2 regions of the Nocardioides sp. Leaf285 genome follow, and region 2 is predicted to be linked to the other one. Evidence: predicted binding sites of a transcription regulator. Region 2 holds the regulator's gene; the other holds the start of a gene.
What was found. Region 2 encodes HrcA, which represses chaperone genes, less so after heat shock. Its sites were predicted from a motif close to TTGGCACTCGNNNNNNNCGAGTGCCAA; they were not measured.

Region 1: groES (co-chaperone GroES) is a predicted target of HrcA. The motif match lies at 1,329-1,355, and genes of this name have one in related genera.

The regions. Positions count from the first base shown of each region.
Region 1 covers NZ_LMNH01000003.1:284,235-295,450, forward strand. The annotation lists gene ASF47_RS09760 (cobalamin B12-binding domain-containing protein) at 1-82, shown strand, start outside; gene ASF47_RS09765 (class I SAM-dependent methyltransferase) at 79-1,272, opposite strand; gene groES (co-chaperone GroES) at 1,496-1,789, shown strand; gene groL (chaperonin GroEL) at 1,934-3,559, shown strand; gene ASF47_RS09780 (hypothetical protein) at 3,658-5,205, opposite strand; gene ASF47_RS09785 (GNAT family N-acetyltransferase) at 5,350-6,237, shown strand; gene guaB (IMP dehydrogenase) at 6,258-7,760, shown strand; gene ASF47_RS09795 (GuaB3 family IMP dehydrogenase-related protein) at 7,816-8,922, shown strand; gene ASF47_RS09800 (succinic semialdehyde dehydrogenase) at 8,997-10,619, shown strand; gene ASF47_RS09805 (GMC oxidoreductase) at 10,619-11,216, shown strand, end outside.
Region 2 covers NZ_LMNH01000003.1:798,123-809,338, forward strand. The annotation lists gene ASF47_RS12040 (dioxygenase family protein) at 1-743, shown strand, start outside; gene hemW (radical SAM family heme chaperone HemW) at 802-2,040, shown strand; gene ASF47_RS12050 (DUF4870 domain-containing protein) at 2,033-2,455, opposite strand; gene ASF47_RS12055 (DUF3097 domain-containing protein) at 2,480-3,325, opposite strand; gene ASF47_RS12060 (hypothetical protein) at 3,374-3,571, opposite strand; gene ASF47_RS12065 (MBL fold metallo-hydrolase) at 3,675-4,535, opposite strand; gene ASF47_RS12070 (hypothetical protein) at 5,035-5,760, opposite strand; gene hrcA (heat-inducible transcriptional repressor HrcA) at 6,035-7,066, shown strand; gene dnaJ (molecular chaperone DnaJ) at 7,242-8,423, shown strand; gene ASF47_RS12085 (16S rRNA (uracil(1498)-N(3))-methyltransferase) at 8,431-9,171, shown strand; gene ASF47_RS12090 (Gmad2 immunoglobulin-like domain-containing protein) at 9,430-10,380, opposite strand; gene ASF47_RS12095 (histidine triad nucleotide-binding protein) at 10,558-10,896, shown strand; gene ASF47_RS12100 (hypothetical protein) at 10,934-11,216, opposite strand, start outside.

The sequences.
Region 1 (11,216 bases), 510 kb from region 2:
CCTGCTGGCCGAGCCGCTGCGCGGCCACCCCCTGGCGCGGGTCCACCTGGCCGGGGCGGCGCCGGGGCACGCCCCGGGCTAGAGCGGGCGCACCAGCAGGGCGGTGCCCTCGCCGGCCACGCGGGTCATCACCAGGGTGGCCTCGCCGTCACCCTGCAGCGCGAGCCGCTTGCGCAGCTGCTCGGGCACCACGTCGACGCCGCGCTTCTTGATGGTCAGCCGGCCCACGCCCCGCTCGCGCAGCGCCGCGCGCAGCTGCTTCTCGCGGTAGGGCAGCTCCTCGAGCACCTCGTAGCCGCGCGCGAACGGCGTACGGGTCGCGTAGTCGGAGGTGAGGTAGGCGATGTGGGGGTCGAGCAGGCCCGCGCCGTCACCGGCGTGCGCCGCGGCGACGGCGGTGACGAGCCCGGCGCGCACGACGGCGCCGTCGGGCTCGTAGAGGTAGGCCCCCAGGGACCGCACGGGAGCCCCGGGGTCGTCCTCGTCGGTGAGCGTGGCCAGGCCGCCGTCGCCGATGACGGTGGCCCGGCGGCGGGTGGTGGCCAGCCGGCCCGCCCACAGGGCGGCCTCCTTGACCTCCCCGTGGTCGCTGACCCACTCGGCCTCGACGCCCTCGGGCACGAGGTCGTGGGGGATCCCGGGCGCGACCTTGACGCACGCGTCGCGGCGCAGCAGGCCCTCGACGAACGACCAGGGCGGCGTCCAGTCGTCGACGTCGAAGGTGCGACCCCGTGCGGTGCGCCGCGCCGGGTCGGCGAAGGCGACGTCGAAGGGGGAGGTGTCGACCGTGGTGGCGTCGGCGACGACGGTCGCGCCGTCGAGGCCCAGCGCGGCCAGGTTGGCCCGCGCGACCTCGACCCGCACCGGGTCGAGGTCGACGCCCGCGCAGACGATGCCGGCCCGGGCGCCCGCCATCAGGTCCCCGCCGATGCCGCAGCCCAGGTCGACCAGCGAGATCGCCTCGAAGGCGCGCAGCCGGGCCGCGCGGTGGTCGGCGACGGCGCGACGGGTCGCCTGCTCCAGGCCGTCGGGGGTGAAGTAGAGCAGCCGGGCGTCCTCTCCCAGCTTGGCCTCGGCGCGGCGGCGCAGCGTGGCCTGGGTGAGCGCCGCGGCGACGTGGGCGGGGTCGGTCCCGGGGTGGCGCCGGCGCAGCGAGGCCGAGACCCGCAGCGGGTCCGGCGTCGCGGGCCCGGCCCGCAGGACGGCCACCGCCTCGGCGAGCAGGGCCTGGCCGTCGTCGGTGAGCAGCCACCGCAGGTCGTCGAGGTCCATGGCCGCGATCCTGTCAGGCCGTCCGGGTGCCGCCGCAGCCGCGGGGGACCCCGGCCCTGGCACTCAGGGTGAGCGAGTGCTAGTTTCTGGGTTGGCACTCTCCCCGTGAGTGTGCCAGCCACCCGCAGCGCAGCGCGACCCCCGCGACGGCGTGCCACGCGAGCGGTGGACCCAGACGTGCACCACCCGCCATCAAGTAGTGACGAAAGTGGAGGTCGACATCGTGTCGGTCAACATCAAGCCCCTCGAGGACCGCATCGTCGTCAAGACGCTCGAGGCCGAGCAGACCACGGCTTCCGGCCTGGTCATCCCGGACACCGCCAAGGAGAAGCCCCAGGAGGGCGAGGTCGTCTCGATCGGCCCCGGCCGCATCGACGACAAGGGCAACCGCGTCCCGCTCGACGTCGCCGTCGGCGACAAGGTCATCTACAGCAAGTACGGCGGCACCGAGGTCAAGTACGCCGGCGAGGAGTACCTCATCCTTTCCGCCCGCGACGTCCTCGCCGTCGTCTCCTGACGCACCTGGCATCCCGGCTGGCAGCGTTGCCGCCGCTCGACGACCCGCTTCGCTCCACGGTCGTCGTCGCGGCGGCGCCTCGCCAGCCGGGCGCCAGGCACGTCAGGCCAGTGCTTGAAAGCCTCGTGCTTCTAAGGAGAACGCATGCCCAAGATTCTTGAGTTCGACGAGAGCGCCCGCCGCGCCCTCGAGCGGGGCGTCGACGCCCTCGCCAACGCCGTCAAGGTGACGCTCGGCCCCAAGGGCCGCTACGTCGTCCTCGACAAGAAGTGGGGCGCGCCGACCATCACCAACGACGGTGTGACCGTCGCCCGTGAGATCGAGCTCGACGACCCCTTCGAGAACCTCGGCGCGCAGCTGACGAAGGAGGTCGCCACCAAGACCAACGACGTCGCCGGTGACGGCACCACCACCGCCACCGTGCTCGCCCAGGCCATGGTCCACGAGGGCCTGCGGGCCGTCGCGGCCGGCGCCAACCCGATGGGCCTCAAGCGGGGCATGGACCTCGCCGCGGCCGCCGTCGGCGACGCCCTGCGCGACGCCGCCCGCGAGGTCGACTCGGTCGAGGACATGGCCTCCGTGGCCACGATCTCGAGCCGTGACAAGGTCATCGGCGACCTGCTCTCGCAGGCCTTCGACAAGGTCGGCAAGGACGGTGTCATCACCGTCGAGGAGTCCAACTCCATGGGCACCGAGCTCGACTTCACCGAGGGCATGCAGTTCGACAAGGGCTACCTGTCGCAGTACTTCGTCAGCGACCCCGAGCGCATGGAGGCCGTCCTCGACGACCCCTACATCCTCCTGCACCAGGGCAAGATCTCGGCGATCGCCGAGCTCCTGCCGCTGCTGGAGAAGGTCATCGCCGCCGGCAAGCCGCTCTTCATCCTCGCCGAGGACGTCGAGGGCGAGGCCCTCTCGACCCTGGTCGTGAACAAGATCCGCGGCACCTTCAACGCCGTCGCGGTGAAGAGCCCCGCCTTCGGTGACCGCCGCAAGGCGATGATGCAGGACATCGCGACGCTGACCGGTGGCGAGATCGTCGCCCCCGAGGTCGGGCTCAAGCTCGACCAGGTCGGCCTCGAGGTGCTGGGCCAGGCCCGCCGCATCGTGGTCACCAAGGACAACACCACCATCGTCGACGGCGCCGGCGACGCCGCCGCCGTCGAGGGTCGCGTGAACCAGATCAAGGCCGAGATCGAGAACACCGACTCCGACTGGGACCGCGAGAAGCTCCAGGAGCGCCTCGCCAAGCTGGCCGGCGGTGTCTGCGTGATCAAGGTCGGCGCCGCCACCGAGGTGGAGCTGAAGGAGAAGAAGCACCGCATCGAGGACGCCGTCTCCGCGACGCGCGCCGCGATCGAGGAGGGCATCGTCGCCGGTGGCGGCTCGGCCCTCATCCACGCGGTGTCCGTGCTCGAGGGCGACCTCGGCCTCACCGGCGACGAGGCCGTCGGCGTGCGCATCGTGCGCAAGTCGGCCGACGAGCCGCTGCGCTGGATCGCGGAGAACGGTGGCGTCAACGGCTACGTCGTCACCACCAAGGTCCGCGAGATGGGCGTCGGCAACGGCTACAACGCCGCCACCGACACCTACGGCGACCTGGTCGCCCAGGGCGTGCTCGACCCGGTCAAGGTGACCCGCTCCGCGCTGGTCAACGCCACCTCGATCGCGGCGATGCTGCTGACGACCGAGACGCTCATCGTCGAGAAGCCCGAGGACGAGGACGACGCCCCCGCGGGCGGCGGCCACGGCCACGGGCACGGCCACTGAGCCGCTAGGCACCACCTGATCCACCGGCGGCGCCGGGTCCCTCACGGGGCCCGGCGCCGTCGTCGTCTGCGGCGGGCCCGGTCGGCAGGCCGGTCAGGTCAGCCGCAGTCGGGCGCGACCGCCGGGCGCTCGACGCCGCGGAGCAGCCACACGGTGCGGCCCTCGTCGCCGCAGCCCGCACCGTGCGCGACGTATTCGCTCCCGACGAGGTCGGCGAGCGCCGCACCGCCGGCCGGGCTCCACGTGGTGAAGTCGACCCACTCCACGATCCACGTCGGACGCTCCGGTCCGGCGACCACCGCGCCCAGGTCGGCGAGGTCGGGGTCGAGGGTGCGCATCGGCAGGCTCCACAGGTGCTCGTACGGCGAGGCCATGCCGCTCGCCAGCTGGAGGTCGGCGCGCCCCCCGAAGACGACCATCGTGTCGCCGGGAGCGGCGGCCCGCCCGACGGCCTGCCCGGTGCGCACCTCGTCGAACTCCTGCAGCCCGCTGGCCTGGATCACGACCCACCCCAGCAGGCAGACGACGGTGGAGGCGGCCGCGCCGAGGATCACCGCCCGCATGCGCAGGCCGCGCCGCGACCCGTGGCGCACCAGCAGGGCGGCGCACAGCGCCGTGGCCGGGAGCAGGGCCAGCAGGTAGTCGCGCCAGAAGCTGCCGCCGAGCACCAGCGCGGTGACGTCGAAGAGGACCAGGGTGGCGGTCGCGGCGGTGAGGGCGGGGTCGCCGGCCCACTCGCCACGCACGTGCACCACGAAGCCGGCGACGATGAGCAGCATCCCGGCCCCGACGGCGCTCAGCACGAGGGTGGCCAGCCGCGTCGCGGGCTCGCCGGTGGCCTCGCCGGCCAGCGCCACGGCGGCGTCGGAGCGGAAGCCGTAGACGGCGTACCAGAGCACGTCGAGGCGCACGCCCTGCGACCACGCCCACGCCACCGTGGCGGCGACGGGGGTGGCGGCGCCGGCCAGCCCGGCGAGTGCGAGGCGGGCGAAGGTGCCGGGGGCGACGGCCCGGGTGAGCAGGGAGGCGAGGAGGAGCGCGCCGGCGAAGGCCAGGCCGCCGGCGAGGTTCTGCTTGAAGCCGACCGCGGTGCAGGCGAGCACGCCGGCCAGGAAGGCCAGGGCGGCCGAGTCGCGCCGCAGGGCGAGCAGCGAGAGCCAGCAGCCCGCCATCACGAAGGGCACGCCGAGGAGCTCGCCCTTGACCGCGACGGCGTCGATGAGCGTGTTGGCGCTCATCGCGGCCACCGCGACCGCCACCCACCCGGCGGCGCGCTCCCCGGCCACGAGCCGGGCGGTGCGGGCCGCGGCCACGACCAGCAGGGCGGCGGCCAGCGCGCCCAGCACCCGGATGAACAGCGGCCCCCCGAGGAGGTCGGAGAGCCGGAAGACCTCGATGAGCAACGGGGGCCGGTCGACGAAGTAGCGTCCGTAGACGCTGTCGGGGGAGGGGTCCCAGGAGCGGGCGACCAGCAGGAAGCCGGCCTCGTCGGCCCGCACGGGCCGCGAGAGACCGGGCAGGCGCAGCAGCACCACGAGCACGGCCGCCAGCGGCACGGTCCAGCGTGACTCGACGGCCGCGCCGACGCGGTGCACCACGCGGTGGACCACGGACGGCGCCAGCGCGCGCGCAGGTGCCGTCGTCATGGGCGACAGCCTCTCAGGCGAGGGGCCGCCCACGTCGCACCGCAACGCTGCGAGCAGCCGTTGCACGCCCGAAACATCCCCGATCCCTCCCGGCAACGCGCGGCGGCGAGCGTGGGCGACATGCTGTGGAGAGTGCGCACGACCATGCCCGACCGTCCCGGCGGGCTCGCCCGCCTGGCCCAGCGCTGCGGCGAGGCGGGGGTCAACATCCTGGGTCTGCAGATCTTCCCGGGCGCCGACGCCGTGACCGACGAGCTCGTGATGCGCACCCCCGAGGGCTGGGACGTCCACGACCTCGCGCTGCTCGTCGAGGGGTCGGGGTGGACCTACGTGTCGGCGACCCCGTGCTCGGCCGCCGCCCTCTCCGACCAGCCGACCCGCTACGTCCAGGCGGCGCGCACGATCCTGGCCCGCCCGACCTCCTTCCCCGAGGTGGTCGCCCGCCTCTTCGACGCCGAGTCCGACCCCGCGCCGGGTGACGGCCCGCCGCAGGACTCCCTGGAGCTGACGGTGGGCGACGTGCAGGTGCAGGTGCGCCGGGCGGCGCCCTTCACCGAGACCGAGCGCGCCCGCGGCGCGGCCATGGCCGACCTGGTCAGCGACGTGCTCCAGCGCAGCCGTGAGTCGGCGGCCATCGGCACGACCAGCCCGGGCCGGCGCCTGGGCGGCGGGGTGACCCCGGAGTACGCCGTGGACGGTGCCTCGGTCTCGGCCGTGCTCGACGGCGTCGTGGTGGGTCTGGCCACCGTCCACGACCCGGTGCCCGGCGACGACGGGGCGGTGGTGCGCCCGGTGGCGCTGCGGGTCGACCCCGGCTTCCAGCGCCGCGGCATCGGCACGCGCCTGCTCGTGGACGCCTCGAGGCTGGCCCACATGCTCGGCGCCGACGAGATCCTGCTCACCACCCGCTCCGACAACCAGGCGGTGCTGCCGATGGTGCTGGCCGCGGGCATGCGGGGGCGGATCAGGATGGCCGCCGACGTGCTGAGCGTCAGGGTCCCCGTGCGCGACCTGAAGCCGCTTCCCGGCTGACCCGCGGTTAGGCTTGGGGGGTGGAGCTCCCTGACAAGTTCGCCGCCCTCGGGCTGACCTACGACGACGTCCTGCTGCTGCCCGGTCACTCCGACCTGGCGCCGGCCGACATCGACACGACCTCGCGGCTGACCCGCGAGATCTCGCTCAAGGTCCCGCTCGTGAGCGCGGCCATGGACACCGTCACCGAGTCGCGCATGGCCATCGCCATGGCCCGCGAGGGCGGCCTCGGCGTGCTCCACCGCAACCTCTCCATCGAGGACCAGGCCTACCAGGTCGACCTCGTGAAGCGCACCCAGACCGGCATCATCTCCAACCCCGTCACCATCGGCCCCGACGCGACGCTGGAGGACCTCGACCGCATCTGCGGGGAGTACCGCGTCTCCGGCCTGCCGGTGGTCGACACCGACAACCGCCTGCTCGGCATCATCACCAACCGCGACCTGCGCTTCACCCCGGTCGCGGAGTGGGCGACGACCAAGGTCGACGAGATGATGACGCCGATGCCGCTCATCACCGGCCACGTCGGCATCTCGCGCGACGACGCCACGCTGCTGCTGCGCAAGCACAAGCGCGAGCGGCTCCCGCTGGTCGACGACGCGGGCCGCCTGGCCGGCCTGATCACCGTGAAGGACTTCGTCAAGGGCGAGCAGTTCCCCCACGCCTCCTACGACGGCGCCGGACGGCTCATGGTCGGCGCGGCCATCGGCTACTTCGGCGACGCCTGGGAGCGGGCCACCACCCTGGTCGAGGCCGGGGTCGACGTGCTGGTCGCCGACACCGCCCACGGCAACGTGCGCCTCCTGCTCGACATGGTCGCGCGCCTCAAGGGCGACCCCGCGACCCGCCACGTGCAGGTCATCGGCGGCAACGTCGCGACCCGCGAGGGCGCCCAGGCCTTCGTCGACGCCGGCGCCGACGCGGTCAAGGTCGGCGTGGGCCCGGGCTCGATCTGCACCACCCGCGTCGTGACCGGGGTCGGCGTGCCCCAGGTGACGGCGGTCTACGAGGCCTCGCTGGCCTGCGCCCCCGCCGGCGTGCCGGTGATCGCCGACGGCGGCATGAAGCACTCCGGCGAGATCGCCAAGGCGATCGTGGCCGGGGCGGAGTCGGTCATGGTCGGCTCGCTGCTGGCCGGCTGCGAGGAGTCGCCCGGCGACCTGGTCTTCGTCAACGGCAAGCAGTTCAAGGCCTACCGCGGCATGGGCTCGCTCGGCGCGATGTCGAGCCGCGGCAAGAAGTCCTACTCCAAGGACCGCTACTTCCAGGCCGAGGTCACCAGCGACGACCAGATCGTGCCCGAGGGCATCGAGGGCCAGGTGGCCTACCGCGGTCCGCTCTCGGCGGTGGCCCACCAGCTCATCGGCGGGCTCAACCAGTCGATGTTCTACGTCGGTGCGCGCACCATCCCCGAGCTGCAGGACAAGGGCCGCTTCGTGCGGATCACCTCGGCCTCGCTCAAGGAGAGCCACCCCCACGACGTCCAGATGACCGTCGAGGCTCCGAACTACACCGGCCGCTGATCCGCCGGGCCTCCTGCACGTCGGGGCCCCGGCGCACCTCTAGTAGCCTTCCCCGGTGACCGAGATCGAGATCGGCCGGGCCAAGCGCGCCCGGCGTGCCTACTCCTTCGACGACATCGCGATCGTGCCCTCGCGGCGCACCCGCGACCCCGAGGAGGTCAGCACCCACTGGCAGATCGACGCCTACCGCTTCGACCTCCCGGTGCTCGCGGCACCCATGGACTCGGTGATGTCGCCGGCGACCGCCGTCGCGCTGGGTCGCCTCGGCGGCCTCGGCGTCCTCAACCTCGAGGGCATCTGGACCCGCTACGAGGACCCCGAGTCGCTGCTGGCCGAGGTCGCGGGGCTGGAGGGCGTCGACGCCACCCGCCGGATGCAGGAGATCTACGAGGAGCCGATCAAGCCCGAGCTCATCACCGAGCGGCTGCGCGAGGTGCGCGAGGCCGGGGTGACCGTGGCCGGCTCGCTGTCGCCGCAGCGCACCAAGGAGTTCGCCAAGGCCGTGGTCGACGCGGGTGTCGACATGTTCGTCATCCGGGGCACGACGGTCTCGGCCGAGCACGTCTCCAGCCAGGCCGAGCCGCTGAACCTCAAGGAGTTCATCTACGAGCTCGACGTGCCGGTGATCGTGGGCGGCTGCGCGACCCACCAGGCCGCGCTGCACCTGATGCGCACCGGTGCCGCCGGCGTGCTGGTCGGCTTCGGGGGCGGGGCCGCCCACACCACCCGCACCGTGCTCGGGATCGCCGTGCCCATGGCCAGCGCCGTGGCCGACGTGGCCGCGGCGCGCCGCGACTACCTCGACGAGTCCGGCGGGCGCTACGTCCACGTCATCGCCGACGGGTCGATCGGCCAGTCCGGCGACGTCGCCAAGGCCATCGCCTGCGGGGCCGACGCGGTCATGGTCGGCTCTCCCTTCGCCCGCGCCACCGACGCGCCGGGCCACGGCTTCCACTGGGGCACCGAGGCCCACCACGCCGAGCTGCCGCGCGGTCGGCGCGTGCAGTTCGAGACCGTCGGCACCCTCGAGGAGATCCTCTTCGGCCCCTCGCGGGTCGCCGACGGCACGATGAACCTCATCGGCGCCCTCAAGCGCTCCATGGCGACCACGGGCTACACCGACGTCAAGGAGTTCCAGCGGGTCGGGGTCGTCATCGGCTGAGGCGTGAGAAGGCTTTCCCGGCCGAGAGCTACCGAAGGGTAGTCGCGGAGACCGCAGTCACATACTCTCGGTACATGAACGCCGCGAACCCCAGTCCGGCCGGCGGCCCGCTCGTCGAGGGCCCGCACGACCCCGAGCACGACCCGACCGCGTCCTACGCCCTCGAGCCCGACTACGTCGCCTCGCTGACCCAGCGCGTCCTGGCCACCTCGGGGGAGACGGTGCAGGTGCACTCGCCCCTCGACGGGGCGCCGCTGGCCCACCTGCCGCAGTCGAGCGAGGCCGACGTGGCCGAGGCGTTCGTCCGCGCCCGCCGGGCCCAGGTCGCCTGGTCGCGCACGAGCCTGGAGCACCGCTCGGCGATCCTCATGCGGCTGCACGACCTCGTGCTCGACCGCCAGGAGGAGATCCTCGACCTGATTGTGCTGGAGTCGGGCAAGGCCCGCAAGCACGCCTTCGACGAGCCCCTGCACATCGCGCTGACGGCGCGCTACTACGCCCGCACGGCCCACGACCACCTCGACACCCGGCGCAGGGCCGGCGTGGTGCCGGTGTTGACGCGGGTCGAGGTCAACCGGGTCCCCAAGGGGGTCGTCGGCATCATCTCGCCGTGGAACTACCCCTTCACGATGGCGCTGTGCGACGGCCTGCCGGCGCTGATGGCCGGCAACGCGGTCGTGGCCAAGCCCGACAGCCAGACCATGCTCACCGCGCTGCTGGGCGCCCAGCTGCTGGAGGAGGCCGGCTTCCCGCGCGACCTGTGGCAGGTCGTCTCGGGGCCGGGCTCGGTGGTCGGCACGTCGATCATCGCGAAGTCCGACTACGTCTGCTTCACCGGCTCGACGGCCACCGGCACCCGCGTGGCCCAGGCCTGCGCCGAGCGGCTCATCGGCTGCTCGCTGGAGCTCGGCGGCAAGAACCCCATGCTGGTGCTGCGCGACGCCGACGTGGAGCGCGCCGCCGAGGGCGCCGTGCGCGGTGCCTTCTCCAACGCCGGCCAGCTCTGCGTCTCGATGGAGCGGCTCTTCGTGGCCGACCAGGTCTACGACCGCTTCGTGGAGCGCTTCGTGGCCCGCACCCAGGCGATGACGCTGGGGGCCACGCTGGCGTGGGAGAACGACATGGGCTCGCTGATCTCCGCCGACCAGCTCGAGACCGTCACCCGTCACGTCGAGGACGCCGTGGCCAAGGGCGCCCGCGTGCTCACCGGCGGACGGGCCCGCCCCGACCTCGGCCCCTTCGTCTTCGAGCCCACCATCCTCGAGGGCGTGACCCCCGAGATGACCTGCTTCGGCCAGGAGACCTTCGGCCCGGTGATCTCGCTCTACCGCTTCCACGACGAGTCCGACGCCGTGGCCCGGGCCAACGACGGCGACTACGGCCTCAACGCCTCGATCTACAGCCAGGACGGCGCCCGCGCCCGTGAGCTGGCCCGTCGGGTGCGCTGCGGCACGGTCAACGTCAACGAGGCCTTCGCCGCGACCTTCGCCAGCGTCGACTCCCCGATGGGCGGCATGCGCGCCTCGGGCATGGGCCGGCGCCAGGGCAGCGAGGGCATCCACCGCTACACCGAGTCGCAGTCGGTCGCCACCCAGCGGCTGCTGCGGTTCTCGCCCGTGCTGGGCATGTCGGAAGAGACCTACGCGAAGGTGATGACCCTCAACCTCCGCCTGATGAAGAAGCTGGGGCGCGCCTGATGGGCAAGCACGTGGAGCACGACTACGACGTCCTGGTGATCGGCAGCGGCTTCGGCGGCTCCGTCACCGCGCTGCGACTGACCGAGAAGGGCTACAAGGTCGGCGTCATCGAGGCCGGGCCGCGCTTCGAGGACGACGACTTCGCCTCCGGCACCATGGACCTCAAGCGCTACCTGTGGGCCCCGGCCCTGGGGATGTACGGCATCCAGCGCATCGACGCCGTCCGCGACACCCTGATCGTGGCCGGCGCGGGGGTCGGCGGCGGCTCGCTGGTCTACGCCAACACCCTCTACGAGCCCCTCGAGCAGTTCTACGCCGACCCGCAGTGGGCCTCGATCACCGACTGGCGCGAGGAGCTCGCCCCCTACTACGATCAGGCCAAGCGGATGCTCGGCGTGGTCGAGAACCCCGTGCGCACCCCGGCCGACGAGGTCATGGAGAAGGTCGCCGGCGACATGGGCGTGGCCGACACCTTCCACCCGACGCCGGTGGGGGTCTTCTTCGGCGGCCCCGGCCAGGAGCCGGGGGAGAAGGTCGCCGACCCGTTCTTCGGGGGCGAGGGCCCCGACCGCAACGCCTGCCTCAACTGCGGCGAGT
Region 2 (11,216 bases):
GCTCCGCCGATGCCGACTCGACGAGCGGCGCCGGTGGCGGCACCGCGGGCGGCACCCCGCCGGAGGGCGGGCCCGGCGGCGCGGCGCCCGCCGGGTCCGAGGTGGAGGTCGCCGAGGGCGAGATCCCCGAGGAGACCGCCGGTCCCTACCCCGGTGACGGGTCCAACGGCGTCAACGTGCTGACGGAGTCGGGGGTGGTGCGCTCCGACATCACCCGCAGCTTCGGCTCCGCCTCGGGCGTGGCCGAGGGGGTGCCCACGACGCTGCGCCTCAAGGTCTACGACCTCACCGGCGACGAGGCCGAGGTGCTGTCGGGGGCGGCGGTCTACGTGTGGCACTGCGACCGCGACGGGGAGTACTCGATGTACTCGGAGTCCATCGCGGAGGAGAACTACCTGCGCGGGGTCCAGGAGACCGACGAGAAGGGCTGGGTGGAGTTCACCACCATCTTCCCCGCCGCCTATTCGGGTCGCTGGCCCCACGTGCACTTCGAGGTCTACCCCAGCCTCGAGGACGCCACGAGCGCCTCCAACAAGCTGCGCACCAGCCAGCTGGCCATCCCCCAGGACGTCGCCGACGCCGTCTACGCCGAGGCCGAGGGCTACGAGCAGAGCGTCACGAACATGGCCCAGACCAGCCTCGACAGCGACAACGTCTTCTCCGACGGGTACTCGCTGCAGCTGGCGAAGGCGGCCGGGTCGGTGGCCGAGGGCTACACCCTGACCCTCAACGTCCCCATCTGAGCCCTCCGGGTCCGAGCCGCCGCCGAGCCGCCCGGGCCCCGGGTGGGAGGATGGCCAGATGCCCTCCGCCCTGCCCGACGGCGATCCCGTCCCCGCCGACGGGTCCCTGCCCGAGGCCGCCCTGGCGGGTCTGGGCCGGCGCCCGTTCGGCCTCTACGTCCACGTGCCCTTCTGCGCCGTGCGCTGCGGCTACTGCGACTTCAACACCTACACCGCCGAGGAGCTCGGCCCCGCCGGGGGCGCCCCGGGGGCCTCGCGCTCGACGTACGCCGCCGCGGCGGTGGCCGAGGTCCGGCAGGCGCGACGGGTCCTCGGCGAGGTCGACCTGCCCGTGTCGACGGTCTTCTTCGGCGGCGGCACCCCCACGCTGCTCGACCCCGACGACCTCGGGGCGGTGGTGGAGGCGGTCGCCGAGGAGTTCGGGCTGGCCCCCGACGCCGAGATCACCACCGAGTCCAACCCCGACAGCGTCGACGCCGCCGACCTGGCTCGGCTGCGCGAGCTGGGTCTCAACCGCGTCTCCTTCGGCATGCAGTCGCAGGTGGGCCACGTGCTGCGGGTGCTCGACCGCACCCACGACCCCCGCCGCGTGCCGGCGGCGGTCGCGTGGGCCCGCGAGGCCGGCTTCGAGCAGGTCAGCCTCGACCTGATCTACGGCACCCCCGGGGAGAGCCTGGAGGACTGGGCCACCTCGGTCGACGCGGCCCTGGCCTGCGAGCCCGACCACGTCTCGGCGTACTCGCTCATCGTCGAGGACGGCACCGCCCTGGCCCGCCGGGTGCGCCGCGGCGAGCTGCCGATGCCCGACGAGGACGACCTGGCCGACAAGTACGCCCTCGTCGACGAGCGGCTGGTCGCGGCCGGGCTGGGGTGGTACGAGGTGTCGAACTGGGCCCGGGGCATGCCGGCCAGCGGAGCCCACCGCTGCCGCCACAACGAGCTCTACTGGACCGGGGCCGACTGGTGGGGCGTCGGTCCCGGCGCCCACTCCCACGTGGGGGGCGTGCGGTGGTGGAACGTCAAGCACCCCGTCGCCTACGCCGAGCGGATCGGCGCCGGGCTGAGCCCGGCGCACGCGCGCGAGGTGCTCTCACCGGAGGACCGTCGCGTCGAGCGGGTGCTGCTGGAGCTGCGGCTGCGCGAGGGCCTCCCGCTCGACGTCCTCGATGACGCCGGCGCCGCCGCCGTGCCGGGGCTGCGCTCGCGGGGCCTCGTGCGGGTCGAGGGTGACCGGGTCGTGCTCGAGGACGCGGCGCGCCTCGTCGCCGACGGCGTGGTGCGCGACCTGCTCAGCTGACCATGCGGATGGTCAGCGGGTAGCGGTAGAGCTCGCCGCGCGCCGAGCGCACCGAGCCGATGACGGTGAACACCAGCCAGACCAGCCCCACCACCGGCAGCAGCAGGAAGCCCACCAGCGCCAGGGCGAGCACGAGCGACACGACGCCGTAGATGAGGATGGAGAGCTGGAAGTTGAGGCTCTCGACCGACTGCTGCCGCACGTAGGGCGAGGTGCCGCCCTTGAGGAGCAGCACGAGCAGCGGGCCGAGGAACGACAGGGCCACGAAGGCCGCGACGAGGGCCGACCAGTGCGCCGCGCCGCCCCAGGTGCGCTCGTCGGGGGTCAGGCCGTCGGGCCCCGGGGTCTGGCCGTAGGGGGTCTGGCCGTAGGGCTGCTGGCCGTAGGGCGGTTGGCCGAAGGGCGGCTGGGACATGGGGCCTCCTGGTGCCGGTCGCGGTCAGTCGACCGTGACGAAGTCGATCAGCTCCTCGACCCTACCGAGCAGGGCCGGCTCGAGGTCGTCGTAGGAGGCCACCTTGCCCAGGATGTGCTTCCAGGCGCGCGCGATGTCGGCCTGGTCGCGGTGCGGCCAGCCGAGGTGCTGGCACACGCCCTTCTTCCACTCCACCGAGCGGGGGATCGTCGGCCAGGCCGCCAGCCCCAGGCGGTCGGGCTTCACGGCCTGCCAGACGTCGATGAAGGGGTGGCCGACGATCAGGACGTGCTTGCCTACCGCCGAGCGCGCGATGCCCTGGGCGATGCGGCTCTCCTTCGACCCCGGCACCAGGTGGTCGACCAGCACGCCCACGCGCCGCTGCGGCCCGGGCCTGAAGTCGACCAGGTGGTCGGCGAGGTCGTCGACGCCGCCGAGGAACTCCACGACGACCCCCTCGATGCGCAGGTCGTCGCCCCAGACCTTCTCCACCAGTTCCGCGTCGTGGCGGCCCTCGACGAAGATCCTGCTCTGCCGCGCGACGCGCGCCTTCGCCCTCGGCACGGCGACCGAGCCCGACGCGGTGCGCGTTGGCGCGGCGGGGGCACCCTTGCGGGCCGGGGCCACGAGGATGACGGGGCGCCCCTCCAGCAGGAAGCCGGGGCCCAGGGGGAAGGTGCGCCGCCTGCTGCGGCGGTCCTCCAGCGTCAGCGTGTGCAGGTCCCGGTCGACGGCGACGATCTCGCCGACCCAGTCGGTGGTGACTTCCTCGACCACGGCTCCGAGCTCCGCGGGCGCCTCGACCGCGCGGCCCCGCTTCGGGGCGCGCCAGTCGCCGGAGAGCACGTCGCCGCCGTACCGATCACTCATCGCAGCAGGCTAGGACGCCCGTCGCCGCGAGCCGGCCCGGCGCGCCGGTCAGTGCTGGGTGTCGGGTTCCTCACCGTCGTCGTCGCCGTCGGCCTCCGCGGCCGGCTTGCCGTCGTGGAGGAGGTCGCCGGCGTCCTCGCCGGCGGGCAGGCCCTCCGCGAGGGGGTTGTCGTCGCCGGGCACGAGGTCCTCGGGCAGCTGGTCGTCGGAGATGCCGGTCCTGGGCTCGTCGGGGGTCTCGCTCATGGGGCGACGCTAGTGCGCGGGGGGCGGGCGGTCGACCGCCCGGCGGGGTGGTGACGGGGTGGGGTGGTGACGGCGTGGTGCCGCGGCGGGGCTGGGGGGCGGGTCAGACGAGGGGGAGCCGGCGCGGGGTGCGCGGCAGCTGGGAGTAGCCGCGGGCGACCGCGTCGGCGAGGGTCGCGGCCGGGTAGGGCCACGCCCCCGTGGCCAGGGCCTCGGCCTCGGGCACGCCGCGGGCCACCAGGTCGCGGATCTCGGTGGCCACCAGGCCGATCTCGTTGCGCTGGACCTCGACGAAGTCGCGGTCGACCGGCGACCCGTGGCCGGGCACGACCACCGAGCGACCGGTGGTCAGCGACAGCACGACGTCGAGGCTCCAGGGCCACTCCAACGGGAACGAGTCGGCGCCGTACGCCGGCACCGCGCCGTCCCCGGCACCGGCGGGCGGCGCCTCCTCGACGAGGTCGCCGGCCAGCAGCACGTCGACGTCGGGCACCCGCACCACGAGGTCGCCCGCGGTGTGACCGCGGCCGGGGTGGACCAGCTCGAGGGCGCGGTCGCCCAGGTCCAGCACCGCGGCGGAGGAGAACACGTGGTCGGGCGCGACCACCTCGGTCGCGTGGACCTCCTCGGCGTGCTCGCCCCGGTAGTCGCCCGTGCCGCGCCGGGCGGCCTCGGTGAGCAGCGCGGCGGCCGTCTCGTGGGCGTGCACGGGCAGGGGCCCCCAGGCCTCGAGGAACGCCCCGGTGCCGAAGGCGTGGTCGTAGTGGTCGTGGGTGGTCACGACGGCCACCACCTCGCCCCGGCCGAGCGCACGGACGTCGTCGACCAGCGCGCGGCCCGAGGCCAGCGACCCGTGCGTGTCGACCACCACCAGGCCGCGCTCACCGCGCACCACCGTGACGTTGACGTCGCACCACGCGCGCCGTGAGATCCAGACGCGGTCGGCGATCTCCTCGAAGTCCATCGGCTCAACCTAGCCGGGCGCGGGGCGCGGGGCGCGGGACGCGGGACGCGGGGAGCGGGGTGCGGGGTGCGGGGCGCGCCGCGCAATTGCGCTGGTTGAGCAGGGTGGGGCCGTCGGGGTGGTCGCGGATCACGCAGACCGGTGGGCGTCGAGGGGTGCGCGCTGCGCAATTGCGCCGGTTGAGCAGGCTGGGGCCGTCGGGGTGGTCGCGGATCACGCAGACCGGTGGGCCTCGAGGGGTGCGCGCTGCGCAATTGCGCTGGTTCAGCAGGGTGTGGCCGCCGGGGTGGTCGCGGATCACGCAGACCGGTGAGCCCTGCGCCCTGCCCCCTCCGCAATTGCGCTGGTTGAGCAGGCTGGGGCCGCCGGGGTGGTCTCCGATCACGCAGACCGGCGAGCCCCGAGGCGTGCGCGCTGCGCAATGGCGCTGGTTCGGCGGCTCAGGACCCCTGCTGTCCGCTCCGACCGGGCGACCCCGACCGCGCGAGGGTCGGAGCGGTCAGCAGATGCCGGCGCCGAGCTCGCGCCGCAGCATCGCGGCCAGCTCCACGGGCGTGCGCGCGGCGCGGGGGAAGACCAGGCGGGTGACGTGGGCGCCGGCGTCGTCGATCCAGCGCACGTCGACCCCGCCGGCGGTGAGCTCGGCCAGCTCGGCGGCGATGAGGCGCTCGACGGGCACGCCGGCGGCCAGGGCGACCGAGGCGCGCAGCTCCTCGGGGTGGCAGCGGCCCGCGTGCTCCACGCAGCGCTGCAGGTAGCCGCGGTTGAGCGCGTGGGCGGGCGCGGCGTACTCCTCGACAGGCACGGCCAGCGAGGTGGCGACGCCGTCGGGGCCGGTGAGCTGGAGGGCGACCTGCTCGGGCACCAAGCGCACGACCTGCCGCTCGTCCTCGCAGCAGGGGCAGGCCTCCAGGCCGGCCAGGGAGAGGCGGCCCGAGACCGTCACCGAGGGAGGCCGCGCGCCGGCGGGGCCGGCGAGGGCGCTGTCGACGGTGAGCACGGCCCCGGCGCCACGGGCGGCGGCCAGGGCGAGGTCGCCGGCGGGGGAGCAGGTGAAGGTCGGCACGCCGTCGCGCTCGGCCATGCCCAGGGTGTCGTCGCGCAGCACGTCGGGGGCGCCCTCGACGACCAGCCCGGCGTCGGTGGCGCACGACAGGACCGCGCGCGCCTCGGCCGCGACCAGGTAGGGGTCGTGGAGGGGACGGGTCGAGCTCTCGGCGGTCATGCTGCCTCCGATCGGCGGGCGGTCCTGGGTCGGACGCCGTGACGGGTGGTCGTTGTTAGGTGAGCCTAACCTACTCGGGTCGTCCGGGGGAGGGGCTCTCCGAGTCGGGTCCGCCACACGCGCCGGAGCGCGGACGCCCGGCGGCCGACGCGGTCCACGCCCGGGCTGCCGTGAGGGACCCGACCTTGTAGAGTTGGCACTCCACGGAATCGAGTGCCAATCGAGCGCGGCCGGGTGCCAGAGGCCCCGGACCGGGCCGGCGGGAGGAGGCGGGATGCAGGAGGACCGCAGGCTCGCCGTGCTGCGAGCCATCGTGGAGGACTACGTCGCCACCGACGAGCCGGTCGGCTCCAAGGCGCTCGTCGAGCGGCACGGGCTGGGCGTCTCCTCGGCCACCGTGCGCAACGACATGGCCGTGCTGGAGGACGAGGGCTACATCACCCAGCCCCACACCAGCGCCGGCCGCGTGCCGACCGACAAGGGCTACCGGCTCTTCGTCGACCGGCTCACCACGGTCAAGCCCATGAGCACCGCCGAGCGCCGGGCCATCTCCACCTTCCTCGACGGCGCCGTCGACCTCGACGACGTGGTGCAGCGCAGCGTGCGGCTGCTCTCCCAGCTGACCCGGCAGGTGGCCGTGGTGCAGTACCCCACGCTGTCGCGCTCCACCGTGCGCCACGTCGAGCTGGTCTCCCTGGGCGCCCACCGGCTGCTCGTCGTGCTGATCCTCAGCACCGGGCGCGTCGAGCAGCGCGTAGTCGAGCTCGAGGGGGAGCTCGACGACGAGGAGCTGGCCGAGCTGCGCTCGCTGGTGCTGCGCACCGTCACCGGCGCCACCATCGCCGAGGCCCTCGTGGCCCTGCGCGCCCTCGGCGAGGCCGGCGACCCCGACGGCCGGGGCCCGAGCGCAGCCACCGTGCAGGTGGTCGAGGTGCTCGTGGACTCGATGAGCGACCACCGCAACGACGCCCGCGTCGCCGTCGGCGGCGCAGCGAACCTCGCGAGGTACGGCGACAGCTTCGACTCCGCCGTGCGCCCGCTGCTCGAGGCCCTCGAGGAGCACGTCGTGCTGCTCAAGCTGCTGGGGGAGTCGGGCACCGGCGGGCTCGTCACGGTGCGCATCGGCGCCGAGGGCCCCTACGAGGAGCTGTCCTCGACCAGCGTCGTCTCCACCGGCTACGGCCCCCGCGAGGAGTCGCTGGCCACGCTCGGCATCGTGGGTCCCACCCGCATGGACTACCCGGGCACGATGGCTGCGGTGCGCGCGGTCGCCCGCTACGTCTCCCGCATCCTCGACGAGGCCTGAGCAGGCCCTCGCCGGCCGGGCCCGCGGGCCCGCCCCGCACCCGGGGCCCCCGAGCGCCCGCGCCCCACCAGACCAGCACGCCAGACCAGCACGCCAGACCAGCACGCCAGACCAGCACGCCAGAGCACGACGCACGACCAGCACGCACCACCCGGACGACGACGAAGGACCATCAGTGAGCCAGGACCTGTACGACCTCCTCGGGGTCGCCCGCGACGCGGACGGCGACGCGATCAAGAAGGCCTACCGCCGACTGGCGCGCCAGCTGCACCCCGACGTCAACCCCGACCCCGAGTCGCAGGAGAAGTTCAAGCAGGTCTCGATGGCCTACGAGGTGCTCTCCGACCCGCAGAAGCGCTCCTCCTACGACCGCGGCGCAGACCCCTTCGGTGGGGGCGGCCAGGCCGGCTTCGGGCAGGGTGCCGGGTTTTCCTTCACCGACATCATGGACGCGTTCTTCGGAGGCGGCGGTCAGGGCGGTGGCCAGGGCCGTGGTCCGCGCCCGCGCGTTCGTCGGGGGCAGGACGCGCTGATCCGCCTCGAGGTCGACCTCGCCGACGCCGCCTTCGGCGTCACCCGCGAGATCAAGGTCGACACCGCGGTGCTGTGCTCGACCTGCCACGGCGACGGCGCCGCACCGGGCAGCCAGCCGGTGCCGTGCGAGACCTGCCGGGGCCAGGGCGAGGTCGCCCAGGTGCAGCGGTCGTTCCTCGGCGAGATCCGCACGCTGCGCCCCTGCGCGGCCTGCCGCGGCTTTGGCACGATCATCCCCGACCCGTGCCGGGAGTGCTCCGGCGACGGCCGGGTGCGCTCGCGTCGCTCGCTGACGGTCAAGATCCCTGCGGGCGTCGACACCGGCACCCGCGTGCAGCTGACCGAGCAGGGCGAGGTCGGGCCGGGCGGCGGCCCCGCCGGTGACCTCTACGTCGAGATCCACGTGGCCGAGCACCCGACCTTCCGCCGCCACGGCAACGACCTCCAGTGCACCGTCACGGTGCCGATGACGGCGGCCGCGCTCGGCACCACGATCACGCTGCCGACCCTGGAGGCCGACGTCGTGGCCGATCCCGAGGAGCCCACTGAGCTGGAGACCAGCTTCGAGATCGAGGTCCGCCCCGGCACCCAGTCGGGCACCGAGCAGGTGCTGCGCGGGCGCGGTGTGCCCGGGCTGCGGGGCGGCCGGGGCGACCTCGTCGTCACCATCGCCGTCGAGACCCCCGGTCGCCTCGACGCGCGCCAGGAGGAGCTGCTGCGCGAGCTCGCCGCGCTGCGGGGCGAGGAGGCCCCCACGGGGTCGGTGCGCCCCGGCACCAAGTCGGTCTTCGGCCGCCTGCGCGACGCCTTCAACCCGCACTGAGCCGGCCGTGTCGCTGCCGGTGCACCTCGTCGAGACCCTCGCCCACGCCCGGGTGGGGGCGCCCGTCGCGCTCGAGGGCGACGAGGCCCACCACGCCGTCGCCGTACGCCGGATGCGTGTCGGTGAGCGCCTGGTGCTGACCGACGGCCGCGGGCGCACTGTCGTGGCCGCCGTGACGGCCACGGCCAAGCGGTCGCTGGAGGCCGTCGTGGAGGAGGTGGCCGACCACCCCGAGCCCGCGCCGTCGGTCACGGTGGTGCAGGCCCTGCCCAAGGGCGACCGGGGCGAGCTGGCCGTGGAGGTGCTGACCGAGGTCGGCGTCGCGGAGGTGGTGCCCTGGGCCGCGGCGCGGTCGGTCGCGGTGTGGAAGGGCGAGCGGGCCGAGAGGTCGCTGGCGCGCTGGCGGGCCACGGCCCGGGAGGCCGCCAAGCAGGCGCGCCGCCCCTGGCACCCGCAGGTCCCCCCGCTCACGCGCACCCAGGACGTCTGCGCCCTCGTCGCGGCGGCCGACCTGGCCGTGGTGCTCCACGAGGAGGCCACCGAGGCGCTCTCGGCGCTGAGCGTGCCGGCCTCCGGTCGCCTCGTCGTGGTCGTCGGCCCCGAGGGCGGCCTGACCGAGGAGGAGGTCGCGGCCCTCGTCGCGGCCGGCGCCCGCTCGGTGCGCCTGGGCGCCGAGGTGCTACGCACGTCGACCGCAGGGCTCGCCGCCGTCGCGGCACTGCTGGCGGCCACGCCTCGCTGGGGCTGAGCCCCACCACCTCGCGGGGCCGACGTCAAGTTGGGTACTCGCGCTGCCGGCGGGGTACCGTCCCCGTCGTCTCCGCCGCCCTGGGCGGACTTCCCCCGGTTCTGTCCCGGCGCGGGCTCCGGAGACGGCTCGACCCCGGCCTCGATGTGTGAGGCCGGGGTCGAGCGCCGCAGACGGTCCGGACCCGGAAAAGGCCCCCACGCCACGAGGCCGGAGCGTCTGCCCTGGTGCTTCGGAGTCGTGCTGCGGGTGGATTGGTCAGCCGACGGTGAAGTCCTTGGAGTCCTCGGTGGGGCCGGGGCCCTCGCCGCCGGCGTCGTCGGTCGACGCGACGAAGGTGTAGTCGCCGGGCTCCAGCGAGGACAGGTCGACCTCGGTCGTCCACGGGAAGAGCCGGCCCATGAAGCCGTCGGCGGTGGCGAACCCGTCGAGCACGACCTCGCCGGAGGCGTCGCGCACCTCCCACGGCACGGTCGCCTCGAAGGAGCTGGCCAGGCCCGAGGCCGTGACCGTGCCCGACAGGGTCGCGCCCTGCTCGGGCGCCGTGACGTTGACCAGGCCCAGCACCGAGAGCTGCGGCGCCTGCTTGACGCCCGCGGAGGTGTCGACCCCGAAGAGCGTCGAGGGCTCGCCGTCGAGCTCCGCGCGCAGCGGCGCCCGCTCCTGCTGCACCCCCTGCAGCGTGTAGACCACCTGCTGCACCGCGAGGCGGGCCTCGCGCGCCGACAGGCCGCCGCGCTCGGCCCACGAGGCGTCGGGCAGGGAGACCACGAAGGCGTCGCCGTCGTAGGAGACGGAGGAGAAGGTGCCGGCGGGCACGAGCGAGCGGTAGTCGGGGTCGGTGGCCTCGCCGGTGGTGACGAGGTCGGCGGCGGCCTGGAGCGGGTCGCCGGAGACCTGGTGGAACTCGCGGAACAGCCGCGGGCCCTGCGGGGCGTCGGCCACGAAGTAGGTCGGCACCGTCTCCGAGCCGGGGTCCTGGCTCGGCTCCTCGGAGGCGCTGGCGGTCGGGGCGCTGGCGCTGGGGGAGGTGGTGGGCTCCTCGCTGCCGCTGGGCGACTCCGAGGGGGTCGTGGAGGCGGTGGCGCTGTCGGAGGCCGTCGGGTCGCCGGCGGTGTCGTCGTCGGCGCCGCAGCCCGCGAGCACGCAGGCGCCGAGGGCGAGGGTGCCACCGACGGTGGCGAGACGGGTCCAGGGGGAAGCGGTCATGGGTCCATCCTCAGGGTGGGAGCCGGTCCAGCGCTGGAGGCGGGGGGCTCGCGTGTCGGGTCGGTGCTGGTGCGGGGTCGGCGCAGGTGAGACGCTCGGGGCGCCCCCGGGGTTGCGCCGGCGGCACGACCGAGCGGTCCCGCCGGGGCCCGACGCACCCCACCGACGGAGGGCCCCGTGGCCGACTGCCTGTTCTGCAAGATCGTGGCGGGGGAGGTGCCGGCCGAGGTGGTGCACGTCACGGAGCGCACGGTGGCCTTCCGCGACCTCAACCCCCAGGCGCCGACCCACGTGCTCGTCGTGCCGCGCGAGCACCACGCCAACGCCGCCGAGCTGGCCGCGGGCGACCCGCAGGCCTCGGCCGAGCTGGTGACGACCGCGGCCGCGGTGGCCACGGCCGCGGGCCACGACGACTACCGCCTGGTCTTCAACACCGGCGCCGACGCGGGCCAGACGGTCTTCCACACCCACCTGCACCTGCTCGCGGGTCGCTCGATGACCTGGCCGCCCGGCTGAGCCGGTCGGCGGGGCGGACCCGGGCCGGCGCGCCCGGTCAGCCGGGCAGCACGGCGAGCACGAGGCGCAGCACGTAGAAGAACACCGGCAGGCCGAAGACCACGAGCATCACCCAGGCGGTGATCTTGTGCAGCGGCTTGCTGGGGTCGAGCGAGCCTGCGAAGTCGAGCAGGGCCCCCTCCTGCGTGTGGTGGGTCAGCCCCATGCCGCGGGCGTGGCCGGGGAGGTGGTGACCGGGGAACCAGTACGGCTCGGTGTCGTCGTCGTGGTCGTCGGGGTCCTCGTCGGGCCACTGCTCGACGTGCGCGTCCGGACCGGCC